Regions from separate parts of the Halobacillus sp. B23F22_5 genome, predicted to be linked through region 1. Evidence: predicted binding sites of a transcription regulator. Region 1 holds the regulator's gene; the other holds the start of a gene.

Evidence for each region. The regulator CtsR, encoded in region 1, represses protease genes until heat stress. The targets are predictions, from matches to a motif close to ATGGTCAATAAAGGTCAAACA.
Region 2: clpP (ATP-dependent Clp endopeptidase proteolytic subunit ClpP) is a predicted target of CtsR. The motif match lies at 7,780-7,800, and genes of this name have one in related genera.

The regions. Positions count from the first base shown of each region.
Region 1 covers NZ_JBIEKI010000022.1:50,044-61,115, reverse strand. The annotation lists rRNA gene rrf (5S ribosomal RNA) at 1-107, shown strand, start outside; gene ACGTN9_RS19390 (MgtC/SapB family protein) at 240-935, shown strand; gene ACGTN9_RS19385 (CtsR family transcriptional regulator) at 1,140-1,607, shown strand; gene mcsA (protein-arginine kinase activator protein McsA) at 1,629-2,171, shown strand; gene mcsB (protein-arginine kinase McsB) at 2,171-3,238, shown strand; gene clpC (ATP-dependent protease ATP-binding subunit ClpC) at 3,264-5,702, shown strand; gene radA (DNA repair protein RadA) at 5,852-7,228, shown strand; gene disA (DNA integrity scanning diadenylate cyclase DisA) at 7,229-8,302, shown strand; gene ACGTN9_RS19355 (PIN/TRAM domain-containing protein) at 8,459-9,553, shown strand; gene ACGTN9_RS19350 (bifunctional 2-C-methyl-D-erythritol 4-phosphate cytidylyltransferase/2-C-methyl-D-erythritol 2,4-cyclodiphosphate synthase) at 9,642-10,820, shown strand; gene gltX (glutamate--tRNA ligase) at 10,902-11,072, shown strand, end outside.
Region 2 covers NZ_JBIEKI010000003.1:1,799-12,870, forward strand. The annotation lists gene ACGTN9_RS05455 (ABC transporter ATP-binding protein) at 1-65, shown strand, start outside; gene ACGTN9_RS05460 (ABC transporter ATP-binding protein) at 58-1,059, shown strand; gene ACGTN9_RS05465 (ABC transporter substrate-binding protein) at 1,099-2,736, shown strand; gene ACGTN9_RS05470 (ABC transporter permease) at 2,879-3,883, shown strand; gene nikC (nickel transporter permease) at 3,901-4,797, shown strand; gene ACGTN9_RS05480 (DUF6305 family protein) at 5,120-5,710, shown strand; gene ACGTN9_RS05485 (sensor histidine kinase) at 5,723-7,087, shown strand; gene ACGTN9_RS05490 (response regulator) at 7,084-7,686, shown strand; gene clpP (ATP-dependent Clp endopeptidase proteolytic subunit ClpP) at 7,862-8,452, shown strand; gene ACGTN9_RS05500 (HPr family phosphocarrier protein) at 8,634-8,888, opposite strand; gene whiA (DNA-binding protein WhiA) at 9,044-10,009, opposite strand; gene ACGTN9_RS05510 (gluconeogenesis factor YvcK family protein) at 10,043-10,996, opposite strand; gene rapZ (RNase adapter RapZ) at 10,998-11,072, opposite strand, start outside.

The DNA of each region.
Region 1 (11,072 bases):
GCGATAGCGGAGAGGTCACACCTGTTCCCATGCCGAACACAGCAGTTAAGCTCTCCAGCGCCGATGGTAGTCGGGTTTATCCCCGTGAGAGTAGGACGCCGCTAGGCAAGCAAGAAACCCGGAAGTCTTCCAAGGCTTCCGGGTTTCTTTGTATTTTAAAATACCATGCATACAATGCTATACTAATCATACTTATATATAATCAGCATATGTACTGTAGTTGGAGGTGAATTCTGGTAATGGAAGCTATAACATTCTTAGATGATGATTTTGATATATTTTTAGTCAGGCTGTTAATTGCACTCTTTTTATCTGGATTAATCGGCTTTGAACGAGAGTTAAAAAATCATTCCGCTGGTTTCAGAACACACATATTAGTCGGAGTAGGAGCGTGTTTAATGATGCTCTTATCCTTATATGGTTTTGAGTCATTTATGGAAGCATATAAAAATGTCCGTTTCGACCCTGCAAGGATCCCTTCTTATGTTATCAGTGGTATTGGTTTTCTAGGTGCAGGAACGATCATTGTCAATGGTATGACCATCAAAGGGTTAACTACAGCAGCTTCGATATGGACGGTAGCTGCAATTGGATTAGTAATTGGAGCCGGAATGTACGATGCTGCTATTTTAACTACCATTTTAGTGCTGCTCAGTCTAGTGGTGTTAAACCAAATAGAAGAGAAGATCATGGCTGGACGGGGAAAGAATTTCGTCCGTTTGATTGTAGATGGAGAAGTGAATATGGGAGAGGTCGTCGCTACTTTTGATGATTTCGGAATTAACGTAAAACGTTTGTCGATTGAAAACGAACGGACAGGAGAACGGACGCTCTTTATAGAAATGGAAAGAGGACAAAAGTTTGATCAAGCTGTCTTATTTGATTGTCTTTCTAAAATAAATCATGTCAAATTGGTATATGAGCGAAAAACATGACTTTTCATCTTAAGCTGTACTGCATAACTGTAGTACGGCTTTTTTCTACATAATCACCTATAAATCGTTGTTTTAAAATCCCTTGGTTTAGGGGAACATGGATGGTAGGTAAAAATTCTAAACATTTTAGTTGCGTCTCGAAAAATTTTGAGTATAATAAAATTAAAGTCAAAGATAGTCAAAGTCAAAAGAGGAGGAGGGAAGATGCGGAATATATCCGACATCATTGAAGCATATTTAAAACAGATACTTGAGGCTAATCAACAAGAAGTCATTGAGATCAAACGCAGCGAAATAGCAGAACAGTTTCAATGTGTTCCCTCTCAAATCAACTATGTGATTAAGACTAGATTTACTGTGGAAAAAGGTTATATAGTAGAAAGTAAACGTGGCGGCGGAGGTTATATCCGTATAATGCGGGTCAAACATCAGGATGATACGAAACTTTTAGACGAAATTTTAGAAATCATCCAGCCGAAAGTGACGCAGACTGCTGCCATTGACATCATTGAACGATTACTGGAAGACGAAATTATCACTGAGCGGGAAGCTAAGCTGATGGTAAGTGCAATGACTCGTGAGGTATTGGCATTTCAACTGCCATTACGCGATGAGGTAAGGTCGAAAATATTGACTGCGATGTTAACTACTCTGAGGTATAAAATGTCATAAAGGGAGAGGGGAGGAGTTAAGATGGAGTGTCAAGAATGTCATCAACGTCCGGCAACTGTACATTTGACAAAAGTGGTTAATGAAGAAAAAACGGAAGTGCATGTATGTGAACAGTGTGCTAAGGAAAAAGGTTACGGCGAGAGTTCTTTTTCACTTAATAACTTGCTATCCGGCTTGCTCAATTTTGATGCTGCAGCATCTATTAACAGCGGGACAGCGCCATCGTCCACGCCGCCAGCCCAAAAGCTGCAATGCCCTAAATGTGGGCTCACCTATCAGGAATTTACGAGAATCGGTAAATTCGGGTGTGCAAAATGTTATGAGACGTTTGATGATAAACTTAATCCGATTTTCCGCCGGGTACACAGTGGCAACACCGAGCATAATGGTAAAATTCCAAAGCGTGAAGGCGGAAATCTCCACTTAAGAAAAGAAGTCGAACAAAAAAAACATCTGTTGCATCAATTAATTGAGAAAGAGGAATTTGAAGAAGCTGCAAAGGTACGCGATCAAATTCGTAAACTGGAAAAACAGCTTCAAAATGAGCAAGGGGGGGATGGATGATGTCTCTTCAGAATTTCATGAATGAAGCGATTAGCCCCTGGATGAAAGAAGAAGGTCCTGATAGTGACATTGTTTTAAGTAGTCGGATTAGGCTGGCGAGAAATTTCGCTCAAGTAACTTTTCCGATTATTGCTAAAGAAGAAGACCTTAAACCGATTCTTGATTTTTTTGATCAGGAATACGCACACCAATCATTCAAGGAATACAAAAACTTTGAATTAGTGCCAATGAACAATCTTAAACCGATTGAAAAACGGGTATTGGTAGAAAAGCATTTGATCAGTCCTCATCTTGCTGAACATTCGGACCATTCTGCAGCGTTGATTTCTGAGAATGAGCAGATATCGGTCATGATTAATGAAGAGGATCATCTTCGCATCCAGTTATATTATCCCGGCTTTCAATTAGAACAAGCCTTAAAACGAGCTTCAGAACTGGATGACTGGCTGGAAGAAAAAGTAAATTACGCATTTGATGAAAAGCGCGGTTATTTGACCGCTTGCCCTACAAATGTTGGCACCGGGATGCGTGCTTCTGTTATGATGCACCTGCCTGCGCTGGCAATGACGCAACAAGTGAATCGGATGATTCCTGCTATCAACCAGCTGGGCCTGGTAGTAAGAGGCATCTATGGAGAAGGAAGCGAAGCTTTAGGCAATATTTTTCAAATTTCTAATCAGATTACCCTTGGTAAATCAGAAGATGATATTGTTGAAGACTTACAAAGTGTGGTAAGGCAATTGATCGATCAGGAACGGCGGGCACGTGAGACACTGATGCAACGCTCTGGTCTTCAGCTGGAAGACCGGGTGTTCCGCTCTTATGGAGTTCTAAAGAACAGCCGAATTATTGAGTCTAAAGAAGCAGCAAAATGTTTGTCCGATGTACGTCTTGGTATCGATTTAGGTTTTATTAAGAATATATCTAAAAATATATTGAATGAGCTGATGATTTTAACACAACCGGGTTTTTTACAACAATACGCTCAGGAAACACTGACACCGGACCAAAGAGATATACGTAGAGCATCCCTGATACGGGAGCGACTACAATTAGAAAAACAGTAAACTATTAATGAGGAGGTTATGTCCCATGATGTTTGGGCGATTTACAGAAAGAGCACAAAAAGTGTTAGCACTTGCACAAGAAGAAGCAGTACGACTAGGTCATAATAATATTGGAACCGAGCATATCCTTCTGGGTTTAGTACGTGAAGGAGAGGGCATCGCTGCGAAAGCTTTAACCGCACTAGGTTTAGAAGCAGAAAAAATCCAAGGTGAGGTAGAACAGTTGATAGGGCGTGGCGAAAAGGTTTCTCAAACCATTCATTATACACCACGTGCTAAAAAAGTGATTGAATTATCAATGGATGAAGCAAGAAAGCTTGGCCACTCTTACGTTGGAACCGAGCATATCCTTCTAGGATTGATTCGGGAAGGAGAAGGGGTTGCAGCCCGCGTATTGAATAACTTAGGTGTAAGCCTGAATAAGGCTCGTCAGCAAGTGCTGCAGCTGCTAGGCAATAATGAATCATCAAACGGGCAGAACCGCCGGGGCGGCTCCAGCCAGGCTGCCAACGCCAACACACCAACGCTCGATTCTTTGGCCCGTGATTTAACGGCAATTGCCAAAGAAGGAAATATCGATCCGGTCATCGGCCGTGGAAAAGAAATCGAACGTGTCATTCAAGTATTAAGTCGTCGTACCAAGAACAATCCAGTCCTTATCGGTGAACCTGGTGTTGGTAAAACTGCTATAGCAGAAGGATTAGCACAACAGATCATCAGTAATGAAGTTCCTGAGATCCTTCGCGATAAACGAGTGATGACGCTCGATATGGGGACAGTGGTTGCTGGAACTAAATATCGTGGTGAATTCGAGGATCGTTTGAAAAAAGTAATGGAAGAAATCCGTCAGGCCAACAACATTATTTTATTTATTGACGAATTGCATACGTTGATCGGCGCTGGTGGTGCAGAAGGCGCGATTGATGCTTCTAATATCCTTAAGCCGTCGCTGGCTCGCGGGGAACTACAATGTATCGGTGCCACTACACTGGACGAATATCGTAAATATATCGAGAAGGATGCCGCGCTTGAACGACGCTTCCAGCCGATTCAAGTGGATGAGCCGACTTCAGAAGAATCGGTTCAGATTTTACAAGGACTTCGTGACCGTTACGAAGCCCATCATCGAGTAACTATTACGGATGAGGCGATCGAGTCTGCAGTTAAGCTATCAGACCGGTATATTACGGATCGTTTCTTGCCGGATAAAGCAATTGACCTGATTGATGAAGCGGCTTCCAAAGTCCGTTTGCAATCTTATACAGCTCCGCCAAACCTTAAAGAATTGGAGCAAAAACTAGAAGAAGTCCGAAAAGAAAAAGATGCAGCGGTTCAAGGGCAAGAGTTTGAAAAAGCAGCTTCTCTCCGTGACAGTGAACAGCGTCTGCGTGATGAACTGGAACAGACTAAAAATGAATGGAAAGAAAAGCAAGGACAGGAAAGCTCAGAAGTATCCACAGAGGACATTGCAGCGGTCGTTTCTACCTGGACCGGTGTTCCGGTGTCTAAGCTTGCGAAAGATGAAAGCGAGCGTCTGCTGAACATGGAAGATACGCTTCATAAACGAGTAATCGGTCAGGAAGAAGCGGTGAAATCCATTTCCAAAGCCATTCGACGTGCCCGCGCTGGCTTGAAAGATCCGAAACGTCCGATTGGCTCTTTCATCTTCTTAGGACCGACTGGGGTAGGTAAAACAGAACTTGCCCGCGCTCTTGCTGAAACCATGTTTGGCGATGAAGATTCAATGATCAGAATCGACATGTCTGAATATATGGAAAAACACAGTACGTCTCGTCTGGTAGGTTCACCTCCAGGATATGTTGGCCATGAAGAAGGCGGACAGCTGACAGAAAAAGTTCGCCGCAAGCCATATTCTGTCGTGTTATTGGATGAAATTGAAAAAGCTCATCCAGAAGTGTTCAATATCCTGTTACAAGTATTAGAAGATGGACGACTGACGGATTCCAAAGGCCGTGTCGTTGACTTCCGTAATACAGTTCTGATTATGACTTCCAACGTAGGTGCCCAAGAATTGAAACGCAATAAATTCGTTGGATTCAGTCTGGGTGATGAGGATCAAAGTCATGCTGATATGAAATCTAAAGTTCTGGATGAATTGAAAAAAGCATTCCGTCCAGAATTCTTGAACCGTATTGATGAAACAATCGTCTTCCATTCTCTAGAGAGAAAACACATGACAGACATTGTAACGCTTATGGCTGAAGAGCTGCGTAAGCGTCTCAAAGAACAAGATATTGACTTCACCCTATCTCAGAAGGCAATCGAAAAAATTGCCAGCGAAGGTTTCGATCCAGAATATGGTGCACGACCATTGCGTCGCTCGATCCAGAAAAATGTCGAGGATCTATTATCTGAAGAACTATTAAAAGAAAATATTGAAAAAGGACAGAAAGTAGATATCGATATTAGCGACGAAGATAAATTTGTCGTTCATGCCAAATAATAGTATTTTAAAAATCGGAAGGTGTTTGCCTTCCGATTTTTTTCTGTTTTCGCTATGCTTTCATTATGGATATTTAAAAAAGTTTAGCTTCTCTGTAACTTTCTCATAATCATTTTCGTATACAATAATTGAAGTAAGGGGAGATCACCTTGGCAAAAAAGAAAAGTAAATTTGTTTGCCAGGAATGCGGCTATGAATCAGCGAAATGGATGGGCAAATGCCCGGCCTGTCATCAATGGAATACCTTAGTAGAAGAGGTAGTTTCCAAGGATCCATCACGCCACGTGTTCCAGGCAGACAATAGCAGTGGCTCAAAAAAGCCAGAAAAAATAACTGCCATCCATTCTGAAAAAGAGCCGCGCATCACCACCAATATGCCCGAGTTGAATCGTGTGCTCGGTGGCGGAATTGTGCCGGGTTCCCTGGTTTTAATAGGGGGAGATCCGGGAATTGGTAAGTCAACTTTGTTATTACAAGTATCTTCACAATTAGCCGACAAAGGAATGCCGGTTTTATATATATCCGGGGAGGAATCAGCACGGCAGACAAAATTACGGGCTGACCGGCTGTCCATAAATTCGGAAGAACTTTACGTCCTCCCGGAAACAAACCTGGTAGAAGTGGTTAACCAGATTGAGGCGATTGAACCGAAATTTGTGGTCATCGACTCGATCCAGACGATTTACCGGGAAGAAGTAACCTCCGCTCCGGGCAGTGTTTCCCAAGTTCGTGAATGTACCAGTGAGTTGATGCGAGTGGCAAAAAGTAAAGGAATCCCGATATTTATTGTAGGACATGTAACAAAAGAAGGTTCCATCGCCGGGCCGAGACTGTTAGAACATATGGTAGATGCTGTTTTATATTTTGAAGGGGAACAGCACCACACTTTCCGGATCTTGCGAGGGGTAAAGAATCGTTTTGGCAGCACGCATGAGATGGGTATTTTTGAAATGAAGGAAAAGGGGTTGGAAGAGGTTGATAATCCCTCGGAAATCTTTTTGGAAGAACGATCCCAGGGTGCTGCCGGATCAACGATTGTAGCTTCGATGGAGGGCACAAGGCCCGTTTTAGTAGAAATACAAGCGCTCATCTCTCCTACCACTTTCGGTAACCCTAGACGTATGGCTACCGGGCTGGATCACAACCGTGTACCATTACTTATGGCTGTGCTGGAAAAACGGGTAGGTCTCCTGCTGCAGAATCAGGACGCTTATTTAAAGGTAGCGGGGGGAGTGAAGCTGGACGAGCCGGCTATCGATCTCGCTGTCGCTATCAGTATTGCATCGAGCTTCCGGAATCAAGCTTCTAAAGCTGACGATGTCGTGGTAGGGGAAGTAGGACTGACTGGTGAGATACGTCGTGTCGCCCGTATTGAACAACGTATACAAGAGGCCGCTAAACTTGGCTTTAAGCGTGTAATCATTCCTCAAAAAAATCTTGATGGCTGGACGCCTCCAGCTAATATTAACGTAATCGGAGTCAATACTGTACAAGAAGCATTAAACGTGACGTTAGGAGAGAGATAGATGGAATGGCATGAAATGAAAGAGTCCGTAATCGGCGACATACTGCAGTTTGTCGCCCCGGGGACTCCAATTCGTGAAGGGATTGATAATGTCCTGCGAGCGAACACTGGCGGACTGATTGTGGTAGGATATGATGAAAAGATGCAAAATATCGTCGATGGCGGGTTTCATATCCACTCCGTTTTCACCCCTGCCCATTTGTATGAGCTGGCAAAAATGGACGGGGCTATCATACTGGATGATGAAGGCGAATATATTTTATATGCTAACGCTCAGTTGATACCAGATTCCAACATTACTTCTACTGAGACTGGCATGCGACATCGAACTGCTGAACGGGTGGCTAAACAGACCGGTCATCTGGTCATCGCCATCTCACAGCGGAGAAATGTCATCACGCTGTACAAAGGCAGTTTACGGTATTCGTTAAAAGACATCGGCGTCATATTGACTAAAGCGAATCAAGCCATTCAGACGCTTGAGAAGTATAAAAAAGTACTGGATCAGGGGATTACAAATCTTGGTGCTCTGGAATTTGAAGAGATGGTCACCTTTTCAGAGGTGATTCAGGTCATTCACCGTATTGAAATGGTGCTTCGAATCAAGACAGAGATATTGAATTATGCTAATGAACTTGGAACCGAAGGGCGACTGGTACAACTGCAATTGACCGAACTTGTGTCCAATATTGAAGAAGAGGCTACACTTCTTCTCAAGGATTACAGTAAAAACCCGGATTATGAACCTTCTTATTTACTGAAGAAAATGCAAGAAGCTACAGATTCTGAATTAATGTCGGGAGAGCAGATTCTTAAACTGCTTGGGTACCCTGCTACTCAAAAAATGCAGGACTCCATCATACCAAGAGGGTATCGTATTTTGAAAAAGATTCCTCGTCTTCCCCCATTGATCATTGAACATCTTGTAGAACGTTTTACGACACTTAATAACATAGTGATGGCTTCTACTAAAGAGTTAGTTAAGGTCGATGGTATTGGTGATGTTCGTGCAAGCAAAATAAGAGATGGGCTGGATCGTGTGCAGGAACAATTGTTTGTAGACAGGCACATTTAAGGTTTGACATTCATCTTGTCAGTGTGGTAAAATTTTATGTTAAAAAATTGACTATATTTGTAAATTGTGCTAACTTAGAAAATATATATTTAGTTGAAGAATTCATGGTTATAGGAACCCAATTTTGGTCATACTGTTGGCTAGGAGGTGAACAGAGTGCTTAAAAGAATTGTGCAATTATTTATTATTATTGCGGGTGCTACATTAGGGTATTTGTATATTCCTGAATTAATGAAGCTTTTTACTAACCAGGGCTGGGTACAATCTGCTTATGTGGGCGCTGTTTTAGGAGCACTTATATTATTTTTATTAACATTTTGGCTGGTCGATTCTATTGTGAATTTATTAAGGTGGTTTGAAGATACGCTCGTCAAAGCCCCACTGGCTGACTTGTTATTGGGAAGTTTCGGTTTGATTATCGGTCTTGTTATTGCATTTTTGATCAACATGATTATCCAGGATATTCAAATCCAGGTTGTCAGTCAGGTTGTTCCGATTTTCTTGACATTTTTCCTTGGGTACTTCGGGTTCCAGGTAGGTTTTAAGCGGAAAGATGAGATACTGGCCTTATTTAATAACACGGGAAAAAGAGAAAAGAAAAGGCCGGAGGAAGAAGGCTCTTCTGATCAGTCTGCAGAGGTCCCTAAACCGAAAATACTGGATACAAGCGTGATCATTGATGGACGGATAGCGGATATCTGTCAAACTAGCTTTCTTGAGGGAACGATTGTCATTCCCCAATTTGTACTCGAAGAGCTCCAGCACATTGCCGACTCTTCTGATGGATTGAAGCGGAATCGAGGAAGACGAGGGCTTGATATACTCAACCGTCTTCAAAAAGATCTGCCTGTCAATGTGGAAATATATGAAGGCGACTTTGAAGAAATCCAGGAAGTGGACAGTAAACTTGTAAAGCTTGCTAAAGTGATGGATGGGGTTGTCGTTACAAACGATTTCAATTTAAATAAAGTATGTGAGTTTCAGAACGTGGCAGTTTTGAATATCAATGACCTTGCTAATGCCGTCAAGCCGGTTGTACTGCCTGGGGAAGAAATGAAAATCCAGGTAATCAAAGATGGTAAGGAGCAGAATCAGGGAGTGGCATATCTGGATGATGGAACCATGATTGTTGTCGAAGAAGGCAAGAACTACATTGGCGAAACCATCGATGTCATTGTTACAAGTGTCTTACAGACATCCGCCGGCCGGATGATTTTTGCTAAACCTAAACCACTTGAAAAAGCCTTATAAAAAGGGTATAAACAAATAAGGATATACAAAAGTGATAACAGATATGTTATCGCTTTTGTTGTTTACAAACGGTTAGGATGGATGCGTGATGATCAACTATACAGCCATAGTGCTTGCGGCTGGGCAAGGGAAGCGAATGAAAGCGGGAAGAAATAAACAATTCCTGCTGCTGGATGATAAACCACTGATTATACATACTTTATCTGTTTTCGAAACAGATGAATGGTGCAAGGAAATCATTTTGGTCATTAACGAAAATGAACAACAAAGCATGCAGTCATTGGTCAAATCCTACTCCTTCAACACAAATATCCGGTTTGCTGAAGGAGGTAAAGAACGTCAGGACAGTGTCTACGAAGGACTGCGGTATGTTTCAGATAAAAGTATTCCTGTCTTCATCCATGATGGAGCCCGGCCTTTTGTAGAACATCAGCATTTGCATGAATTAGCGGAGATGACAAAGCAGCACGAGGCTGCTTTACTTGCTGTTCCAGTTACTGATACGATCAAGCAGCGGGATGACAATAAATTAAAGACGCTTGAACGGAGTAGTTTATGGGCTGCCCAGACACCGCAAAGCTTTTCCTATCCATTGATATTACAGGCTCATGAGCAGGCAAAAGCGGCTGGTTATTACGGTACGGATGATGCCTCACTCGTAGAGCGGATGGGGAAAGATGTAGTGGTGGTACAAGGAAGCTATGATAATATGAAATTGACAACACCGGAAGATAAAATGAAAGCACAGTCTCAGCTTACAAAATACAACCAGACAGGGGATGAAGAAATGTTTCGGATTGGACAAGGATTTGATGTACATCAATTGGCCGAAGGGAGAAAATGTATCATTGGGGGAGTGGAAATTCCTCATACTAAAGGCTTGCTTGGACATTCCGATGCTGATGTATTACTTCATACCGTTGCTGACGCTTGTTTAGGCGCAATAGGGGAAGGGGATATCGGGAAACACTTTCCTGATACAGATGAAGCCTTCAAGGATGCTGATTCCTCCCAATTGCTTCAACAAGTTTGGAGTCTTGTACAGGAAAAAGGCTATCAACTTGGTAACCTGGATTGTACGGTCATTGCCCAGGCTCCAAAAATGGCCCCCTATATCAAGGAAATTAGAGAAAATATAGCAGCTTTGCTAGCGACGGATATGGCTCGTATTAACGTAAAAGCGACCACCACGGAAAAGTTAGGTTTTCCAGGCAGGGGTGAAGGAATTGCCGCCCAGGCTGTTGTTCTTTTGCAGAATGATAACTAATGAGCAGGAAAAAATGATAAAATAGAACAAGGTAACGAACGACCTTTATTGGAGCGGAAATCAGAAAGGGGTAAACATACTATGAGTAACGAAGTACGTGTGCGTTATGCACCAAGTCCAACAGGGCATCTTCATATCGGGAATGCTCGAACAGCATTGTTCAATTATTTATACGCACGTCATTTAAATGGGAAATTCATCATCCGGGTGGAAGACACGGACGAAAAGCGGAATGTCGAAGGCGGCGAAAAA
Region 2 (11,072 bases), on a different contig from region 1:
AAACAGACCACTTTGTCCGCTGCCTACTGTATGAACAGGAAGAGAAGGTGATCATCCATGAGTGAACTATTACGCGTTCAAAATCTAAAAAAACATTTTCCTATATATAAAGGGGCAGTTTTCCCGAAAAAGATAGGGGCTGTACAGGCGGTCGATGGGATCTCTCTTACGGTCAAAAAAGGGGAAACCCTGGGGTTGGTCGGAGAAAGCGGATGTGGAAAGTCTACTGCCGGCAGAACCATACTAAAATTGCTCGATCCAACGGAAGGGCAAATCATTTATAAAGGACAGGACATTACCAATGTCAAAGGTGAGGAGCTACGGAAGCTGCGAAAAGAAATGCAATTGATTTTCCAGGACCCATATGCTTCCTTAAATCCCCGTAAAACCATCGAGCAGACAGTGACAGAACCGATGAAAATTTTCGGAATGTCAAAAGAAAAACGACAGCAAAAACTGGATCGCCTGTTAGAAGTAGTCGGACTCGATACTTATCATAAATACCGTTATCCGCATGAATTCAGTGGAGGACAACGGCAGCGTATCGGGATTGCCAGAGCATTGGCACTGGATCCAGAATTGATTATCTGTGATGAACCAGTCTCTGCACTGGATGTTTCCATCCAGGCCCAGGTTATCAATCTGATGGAAGATTTACAGAAGGAATTCAACCTTACTTATATCTTCATCGCTCATGATTTAAGTGTCGTTCATCATATCAGTGACCGCGTAGCAGTCATGTACCTTGGTGAAATCGTTGAAAGCGGGGAAGTCGAAGAACTTTATGGGGATCCGAAACACCCTTATACAAAAGCTTTACTGTCATCCATTCCCGAGGCCCGCCCTGTAGAAAAACGGGAACGGATCATGCTTCAAGGAGACCTTCCCTCTCCTTCCAACCCACCACAGGGATGTAAGTTCCACACGAGGTGTCCATGGGCAGAAGATATATGCAAACAGAAAAAGCCGGTCTTAAAACAAGTTCCCGGTGCGGAACATCAAGTAGCCTGTCATCTTGTTAAGGAGGTGGTAGAAGAAACGGAACCGACACCTGTCTAATACTTACTTTTATTAAATTCCAATAAGGGGGAACTAATTGTGAAGAAAAAAGCACTTTGGATGTTACTGACACTGTTTGCACTGATGGTGCTGGTAGTCGCTGGATGCAGCAGTAACGATGAAGCTAATTCAGAAGGTGATTCTGACAACCAGGATACTACTGATTCAGCTGAGGAAGGCAGCGGCGGAAGCGATACATTCGTATTCGGTCGTGGAGCAGACTCCGAACAACTGGACCCTTCCAAGGTTACAGATGGTGAGTCCATTTATGTCACCAACCAGATTTATGACACACTTGTCCGCTATGAACAGGAAGGAACAGAAGTGAAACCTGCTTTGGCTTCCGAATGGAAAACCAGTGAAGACGGCCTGAAATGGACATTCCAACTACGTGATGATGTAAAATTCCACGATGGAACCGACTTCACTGCTGAAGATGTCGTATTCAACTTTGAACGATGGACAGAAGGAGCAGAATATGTCTATTACGGTTACATGTTCGGCGCATCTGAAGAAGATCCAGGCGGAATCATCGAAAAGGTAGAGGCTACAGGGGACTACGAAGTCACTTTCACTCTCTCTGAGCCAAATGCACCATTTTTGAACACACTTGCGATGCCTCCTTTCGGTATTGCCAGTCCTGATGCAATAAAAGAGCATGGGGAAGACTACTTCAAAAACCCAGTAGGTACTGGTCCATTCGTATTTGAAGAATGGAAGCAGGATGACAGCATTACATTGTCTAAAAATGAAGATTACTTTGGCGATGCAGCAAAAGTAGATACAGTCATTTTCCGGGTTATTCCTGATAATGGCGCTCGCTTCATGGAACTTCAAGCTGGTTCTATTGATGCAATGAACGGGATGAATCCACAGGATATCCAACAGGCAGAAGATGATGATGCCCTTCAAATCATCCGTCGCCCATCCATGAACGTTTCTTACATGGCAATGAACACAGATAAAGAAGGTCCATTGAAAGACAAGAAAGTCCGTCAGGCGATCAACATGGCAATTGATAAAGATAAATTGCTGTCATTATTTGAAGGAATCGGGAAGCCAGCTAAAAACCCAATGCCACCATCCCTTTGGGGATATAACGATGACATCGAAGACTATGGCTACGATGTCGAAAAAGCAAAATCATTGCTTGCTGAAGCAGGATATGGCGATGGCATGAGCTTGACACTTTATACCATGTCTAACCCACGCCCTTACTTGCCGCAGCCGAAATTTGCTGCGCAGGCTATCCAGGAAATGCTTAAAGAAGTAAATGTCGAAGTAGAAATCGTTGAAAACGAATGGGATTCTCACCTAAGTGCGACCGAAAATGGCGACCATGATATGGCGTTCCTTGGCTGGACTGGTGACAATGGTGACCCTGACAACTTCCTGTATGTCCTTTTGGATAAGGATAATGCAAAGAAAGGTTCTGCAGGAAACATCGCCTTCTATAAAAACGATGAACTGCACGATATCCTGAAAAAAGCGCAAACTGAGCTGGATCAGGATAAACGTACCAGTCTTTATAAAGAAGCGCAGGAAATCATTCATGAAGATGCACCTTGGTTCCCAATCGCTCATACAACACCACCGCTTGCTGTTAAGAAAGAGGTCAAGAATTACATCCCTCACCCTACAGGAAGTGAACCGTTCAACTATTTAGAATTGAACTAATTGAGGTTAATGGAAGGGAAATTCCCTTCCCCCTCCCTTACGATCAGGCAAAGAAAAAGGCTGTAGGAAAACAAAGGGATGGATTCCTATTCAATAGGATTCTTCCCTTTGCACAGCTTTTTAAATTTTGGAGGAATGCAGCATGCTCAATTATATTATCAGACGTCTTGTTTCATTGATACCCGTCGTCATCGGTGTATCGATACTTGCTTTTTCACTCATGCACCTGGTTCCAGGAGACCCTGCCAGAAGTATTCTTGGAGAAAAAGCTACGGAAACCCAGCTGGAATTGCTGCGGGAAGAATTGAATTTAAATGATCCTCTCATTGTCCAATATGGTAATTTCATGGGGAAAATCGCCACTGGAGACCTTGGCGAATCTATTAAATCCAAAGAATCGGTTGCGTCCGAAATCGGCGGACGTTTACCAGCAACGATCGAATTGACACTGTTCGCTATGACAGTCGCTGTCGTAGTCGGAGTGCTTGCCGGAGTCATTGCTGCCGTAAAACAATACTCTTGGTTTGACAACCTCAGTATGAGTGGAGCATTATTCGGTGTTTCGATGCCGATATTTTGGCTAGGCTTGATGATGATTTGGCTATTTTCTGTGGAGTTGAATTGGTTGCCGCCATCCGGAAGGCTATCCAATGATATTGAGTTGACAACCATTACCAATCTATATTTGGTAGACAGCATCCTGACCTTGAATGGAGAAGCATTCGTCGATGCACTGCGGCATCTGTTGATGCCAGGAATAGCGCTTGCCACTATCCCAATGGCTATCATCGCTCGTATGACCCGTTCAAGCATGTTAGAAGTCATGAAGCAGGACTACATACGAACCGCCAACGCAAAAGGGTTAGCCAGCCGATTGGTTGTCTTTCAACATGCATTAAAAAACGCTTCCCTTCCGGTTCTCACTGTCATTGGATTGCAGTTTGGATTCCTCTTAGGAGGCGCTGTCTTGACAGAAACGATTTTCTCCTGGCCGGGAGTAGGCCGTTATGTCGTTGATGCCATCCTCAGCCGGGATTACCCTGTTGTACAAAGTACCATATTGATTATCGCTGTCATTTTCGTGTTGGTGAATTTGATCACCGATATCCTTTATACGTTATTCGACCCTAGAATCAAACTGGATTAGGAAAGGATGTGGAAACCTTGGCTGCAGAAGCAAAAGCGGATCAGATAGATCCAGCATTGAAGAAAAAAAAGAACTCGAGCCTTTGGCTTGATTCCTTATCCAGGGTAGTCAAAAGTAAAACGTCATTAATCGGATTGATCATCATATCATTATTGATCATTATCGCGGCGTTCGCACCGCAAATCGCCACCCACTCGCCTACGGATCAAAGCATTATCGATCGCTATCAGGCTCCTTCAGCGGAACATTGGCTAGGAACGGATGAACTCGGCCGGGATATATTTTCGCGAATCGTGCACGGTTCACGAATTACTATACAGATTGGAGTAATCACCGTGGGAATATCGATGATTGTCGGTGTATTTCTCGGAGCGGTAGCAGGTTTCTTCGGACGGTGGGTCGATCAGATTATCATGCGCCTGATTGACATTATGATGGCTTTCCCTAGTATTCTATTAGCGATTGCCTTAGTTGCCGTCTTAGGAAAAAGCTTGACCAATGCCATGATTGCCGTCGGTATAGTCGGTGTGCCCCACTTTGCCAGAATTGTACGGTCGACTGTGCTTTCTGTAAAAGAAACGGAGTATATCGAAGCCTCCCGGGTCATCGGAGCTAAAAACGGCAGGATCTTATTTTCTCATGTATTACCGAACTGCCTGGCACCGATTATCGTGCAGGCTACCCTGACGATAGGTACGGCTATTCTGGATGCAGCAGGTTTAAGTTTCCTAGGTTTAGGAGCACAACCGCCGCTCCCAGAATGGGGTGCCATGCTAAGTGATGGGCGATCGGCTCTCCAAACTGCCCCATGGGTGGTCATGTTCCCGGGCTTCGCCATTCTACTGGTAGTGCTCGGATTCAACTTGTTGGGTGATGGCCTACGAGATGCACTCGACCCACGCTTGAAGCAATAAGATATTCCTCCTTGAAAAACAAGGAATGTTGCATAATTAGAATACCGGTTCCGTTATCCGTGAGAAACAATTAAACCAGCATATGAAACGAGTATAAAACCACCACGGTTTTATACTCGTTTTTTGCAGTTATATACTGGTCAACTTACGTTACTGGTCTTTTCAATTTTACTACGTAATATCCCCTTTTTTTAGCGCAGCTTCTCAAAAGCACCTTTCATTATTCAGAATATTTAAGTAAAATAGTACTAAAAGCAATTGGGACTAGTGACCTTTTTGTAAACAGGCTTAAGAATTAATAAAGCAGCAGGAGGAAATGCCTTTGAAAAAATACACAGTGCCCATTTTGTGTTTCATCATCAGTCTGGCAGTTATCGGCCATCATTCCTATCAAGCTTCCGGGCAATCGATGTATATGTATCCGAATCTGCCTGCGCCAATTGGAAAAGAACCAATTCTAATCACTTCAGCAGGTCAGACCGTTGAAGGTGGCATCGTCCATAAACTTTCCCAACAGCTCCATTTGGAAGCCGAATACCGTCCGAGAGCATTAGCAACCGATTTATATGAATATCAAACATTAGTGATCGTAACCGGCTATAGCTATAATGGATTGTTACATAAGAAAAGAAAATTCAATCAAGAGCAGGAACGTATTCAAAAATTAATGAATGAAGCGGAAGCAGAAAGTATTCCAGTTATAATTTTCGATCTCGATCTCCAATACCGTGATTACGAGGAAACCTGGTCTATATTGGAACATACCATCCCGTATGCTGATTATTTCATCGGTAAACGACATGATGAATCGCCGGATGAATTGTTAGAGATGATCCGCAAACATAAAGTTAAATCTACTTTCGTCAATGAAATCGAAGATATGAAAACACCGTTTAATTCGGTATTCAGATAGGGGGACTACAGCATGAAGCAGCCTACTCACCCATTCTGGGGGACCCTTGGAATCGTGCTTGTTTTCTATGGCATGCTTATCCCGGCGTTGACGATGGATTGGTCTATGTTTATCTATGAAGAGATCGAACGCAGTCTTTATGAAGAGGACAGTGGAAAGTTACTGGTAACCGCTTTTGCTTATATCTCTCGTAATGTCATTATGTTTACGATGATCTTTTTCGGCACGTTGTGTCTGACTAGATTCCTGGGAGTAAGGATCACCACGGTACGCTTTCAAGTGATATTTACTGCTCTTTCCATAACAGCTGTTTTTGTATTAAATATTTTATATACAGAATATTATGCTTACCTGCCACATATTCTCACAATCGGCGTACTTTTATTTTTCAGCACCTACCTTCCAAAACAACGATATTTTGCCTGGACATTTTTGATATTGTTGATTTTGACAACCATTTCTGTTCAATGGCTTAACTTGATCCCCACTTTGAGCACGTATGGTTTTGGGACGAATGACCTTGCTGTAAGTTTGAAAACGGTTGATGAATTTTTAACAGATCATAATCTATTTAGAACCATCACTTTGGTATTTTTTCTAATATTTTTTATTATCGCTGTCATTTTTACTACCTTGATTCACTTGTTCAATAAGCAAATCACTACGTTAAAGCTATATCAGGCGCAAGGGAAGGAATTGCAAAGAACAAGGAATGACTTAATAGAATCAAAAGTCTACCAGGAAATGCACACGCTGGTCCATGATTTGAAAACCCCACTGGTGGCCATCGAAGGGTTATTATCTTTAATGGAAATGAAAGTAAAAGCCGATGACCATAAATCGAAGAGTTATTTCTCCAGGATCAATCAATCGGTCGTTAAAATGAAGGAAATGATTTCAGATATACTTTACGAGGATATCCGCAAGCAGATACCTGCCGAAGAATTACTCGATTATGTCATGAGCCACTTGAATACAGATGATCTGCCCATCGATTTTGAAATCCATATTTCCGAGGATGTTCCTCCCCTCTATGTCAATAAAATCCGTTTTTCCAGAGCCATTTCCAATGTGCTGGAGAACTCGATGATTAATTTGCATGAGCGAGGAGGGAAAATCACCGTTGAAATTTACAAGGACAAAGATAACACTTGTATAAAGATTGAAGATAATGGTCCGGGAATCGAACGCGCCAACCTTGTTCATATATGGCAGGAAGGATTCAGTACAAAAAATTCTTCCGGCATCGGGCTGCCTTTTGTGAAACGGGTAGTAGAGAGCCACTCTGGAACCATCGAAGTCTCCAGTGAACCGGGATCTCATACCATCACTACGATTACACTGCCTCAGAACTCTAGAAAGGAAGCGATAGGATGATATTAATCATCGATGACAACGAAGATATACGTTTTACTTTAAAAGAAATTTGTGAATTCTGTGAGTGGCCCTCTATCGAAGCTTCCAATGGTAAAGAAGGGATTGCATTATTTCGAAAACTGGACCCGGATTTGGTACTGGTCGATTTTCACATGCCTGAATGGGATGGGTTAAAAACCGTAAAAGCGATCAGAAACGAGAATAAACACATCCCGATCATTGTCTTAACGGTTGATGATCGCCAGGACATAGCTAACTCTTTCTTGGAGGCTGGAGCTACAGACTTTGCCATGAAGCCGATAAAAGCACCTGATTTAATCTCACGAATAAAATTGAATATGAAGTACGCTAAACTCTCCAATACAGATCAGGATATTTATGTGGATAAAGGCATAAACAAAGAGACACGCAAGTCAATCAAACATTTTCTTTACAACCAAAAGCAGCCTGTCACTATCAACGATATCCAGGAACAGCTTCCAATTGCTTATCAAACGGTCCACCGCTATCTCCATCATATGGTAGAAAAAGGCGAAATTGAAGTCGTTTCCGATTATGGCAGCCGCGGCAGGCCTAAAAATAAATACCAACTGCTGTAAACATGCTCGAAAAATCCATAGAAGACAGGTTTATTCTCCCTGATTTAGGGAAACATGGTAGAAGGAATTTTGCCTGATAAAGTCGAAGTATTTTGTTTGACCTTTATTGACCTTGGATGTATGATAAAACTATCACATCATCCAATGATAATAAGTGATGAAGGAGGAATTTACATTGAATCTAGTCCCTACAGTAATTGAACAAACAAACCGCGGAGAACGTGCATACGATATTTATTCACGCTTGTTGAAAGACCGTATCATTATGCTTGGAAGCGGAATCGATGATAACGTATCCAATTCGATCGTATCTCAGCTTCTATTCCTGGCAGCAGATGACCCAGACAAAGATATTTCCCTTTATATCAACTCACCTGGTGGATCTATTACAGCTGGAATGGCGATTTACGATACGATGCAGTTCATCAAACCAAATGTATCTACCATTTGTATCGGTATGGCAGCATCTATGGGTGCATTCCTTTTGGCAGCCGGTGAAAAAGGAAAACGTTATGCGCTTCCTAACAGTGAAGTAATGATTCACCAGCCATTGGGTGGTACACAAGGACAGGCGGCCGATATCGAAATCCATGCTCGTCGTATCTTGCAAATGCGCGAAAAGTTGAATAAGATTCTATCTGAGCGTACTGGACAGCCAATGGACGTTATCGAACGCGATACCGATCGCGATAACTTCATGCCTGCTCATCAAGCGAAAGAATACGGCCTGATTGACAAAGTAATGGAAAAGAAACCAACTGAATAAAAGCTTCACCTACCCTGATCCACTCGGATCAGGGTTTTTTCATATTTCTTATTGTCACAATTACTCAAAAAATAGCCAGGGACACTGTCAGATCCCTGGCTTACTTTGTTTGTCTAAGTATGCTATCCATTATCCTAATCTACTAATTGTTCATCCATTCACATAGAAAAGTACTAAGAATTTACACTTTTACTACGAAAGCCTGCAACTCTTCCATAGCAGGTTCTTCATCTGAGCCATCTGTAATCAGTACGACCTCTTCATCGGTGCCGATAGCAAGGCTCATTAAACCCATTATGCTTTTTGCATTGACTCTTTTTCCGTCCTTCTCAATAAATATATCTGATGAAAAACGATTAGCTAATTGTACGAATTGTGCTGCCGGCCTGGCTTGCAGACCAGTATCCAATTCAATTTTCAACGACCGTTCAACCACCTGAATTCTCCTCTCTTGCACACTTCTGGTTAGGGAAGCGCTATCATAGTTGGTGATAGAAAAAACGCCCTCGACGAAAGCGTTTTTTTAATTGCATTAATTATAGCATGAATTAACTGCATATGACACGGATTTAACTTAGAAATAATCTCCTGTTACCCCTTTGGGGTCGGATGTATTTCTCCTTTACGGACCTTTTCTGCAAACTCATCAATCTTTCTCAACCGGTGATTGACACCAGACTTACTGATCTTTCCGGTAGAAACCAATTCTCCCAGCTCTTTTAAAGATACATCCTGATGAAGCAGACGCAGCATAGCAATCCCCTGCAGCTTTTCAGGTAAAGCTTCAATCCCTACCGTATTTTTGATGAACTTGATATTTTCAACCTGACGGAATGCGGCGCCTATAGTTTTGTTCAAGTTGGCTGTTTCACAATTGACCAGCCGATTGACCGAATTTCTCATATCGCGCACGATTCGAACATCTTCAAACTTGAATAAGGCCTGATGTGCTCCGATATTACTCAGGAACTCCGTTATTTTTTCGGCTTCTTTGATATAAGTGATAAAACCTTTTTTCCGTTCCAGTGTGCGTGCGTGCAAATCAAACTCGTTCATAAGTTCGCACAATGCTTCATTATGCTCCTGGTAAGAATTATAGATTTCCAAATGATAGGAAGAGGTTTCCGGATTATTGACAGATCCGCCTGCTAAGAACGCTCCGCGTAAGTAGGCGCGTTTACAGCAAATGTCTTTCTTATGGTTTTCCGAAATCGTCCGATTGAACGAAAAAGGACCCCCATTCATGATTTCAAGTTCTTCTAAAAATACTTTAACGTCCTCTTTCATACGGACAATGTAAACATTATTCTTTTTCAAACGCATTTTTTTCCGAACAAGCAGCTCCACTGGCGAATGATAAACCTTTTTGATCAATGTATAGATTCGCCGTGCGATAGCTGCGTTTTCTGTTTGCACATCCAGTGCGTAGGTTTTATTGGAATTCAAAGAAACGGATCCATTCATGCGGATTAATGCTGCCAACTCCGCCTGTACGCAGCACGGCTTCTCTGCCTGGGCATTGGTTAATTCTTTTTTTATTTCCGAAGCAAAAGACACGACGTTCACCTCCCTGCAAAAACTCCTTGCTTTCTACAGCATACTGTAGAGCAGGTTCGCAATTTTCTTCGTATCATGGCGCAACATCGCTTTAGAATGATCGATGATATCTTCCTCAATAACTTCCAATTTCATATTTCGAATTCGCTCATTATCATAAACGACCGGCTCGGCCTGTTCTTCGGCATATATCTTTCTTACATCATGTTCAATCGGTTGATTGTGGACAATGATGGAATGGACACAACCCTCGCCGACATGATCCAATATCGCTTTAACATGATCTCCTGCTGAGTAACCATCGGTTTCTCCATGCTGCGTCATTACATTACATACATACGTTACTTTCCCGGAAGTTTCTCTTAATGCTTTAGAAATCTCAGGAATAATTATATTTGGAAGCGTGCTTGTATAAAGGCTTCCTGGTGCGATGACAATCAAATCTGCACTTTTTATTTCTTCCACCGCTTCAGGGAGCGGCTTTACTGGGTCAGGCTCAAGAAATACCCGCTTGATCCTGCCTGGATGTTTAGGAATGTTTGATTCACCGGAGACTAAATTTCCATCCTCCATTTCAGCATGTAAATACATATTCTGATTGGCTATAGGATAGATCTTCCCTTTCACATTCAGGACACGGGAAATTTCTTTTATTCCCGTGAAAAAGTCCCCTTTCATCGAGGTCAATGCGGCTAACAATAGGTTGCCCATCGAGTGTCCGGATAATCCATTCCCATTTTCAAATCGGTGCTGGAATAACTCTAACAGCATCGGCTCTGCGTCCGACAGAGCTGCAATGACATTCCGTATATCTCCTGGTGCCGGTATCGACATTTCATTACGCAAACGCCCCGAACTTCCCCCGTCATCAGCTACCGTTACAATTGCAGAAAGGTCGATAGGAAGATCTTTCAAACCGCGGAGCAGTACTGGCATACCTGTCCCGCCTCCTAATACGACCACTTTGGGCAATGCTTTATTTGTCATATCAATGGCCCTTTCTTTTATCAATATCACGGTGGCTTGCGTGTGTGACGTAGTCCGTAGAAAAATGCCTGCGTAA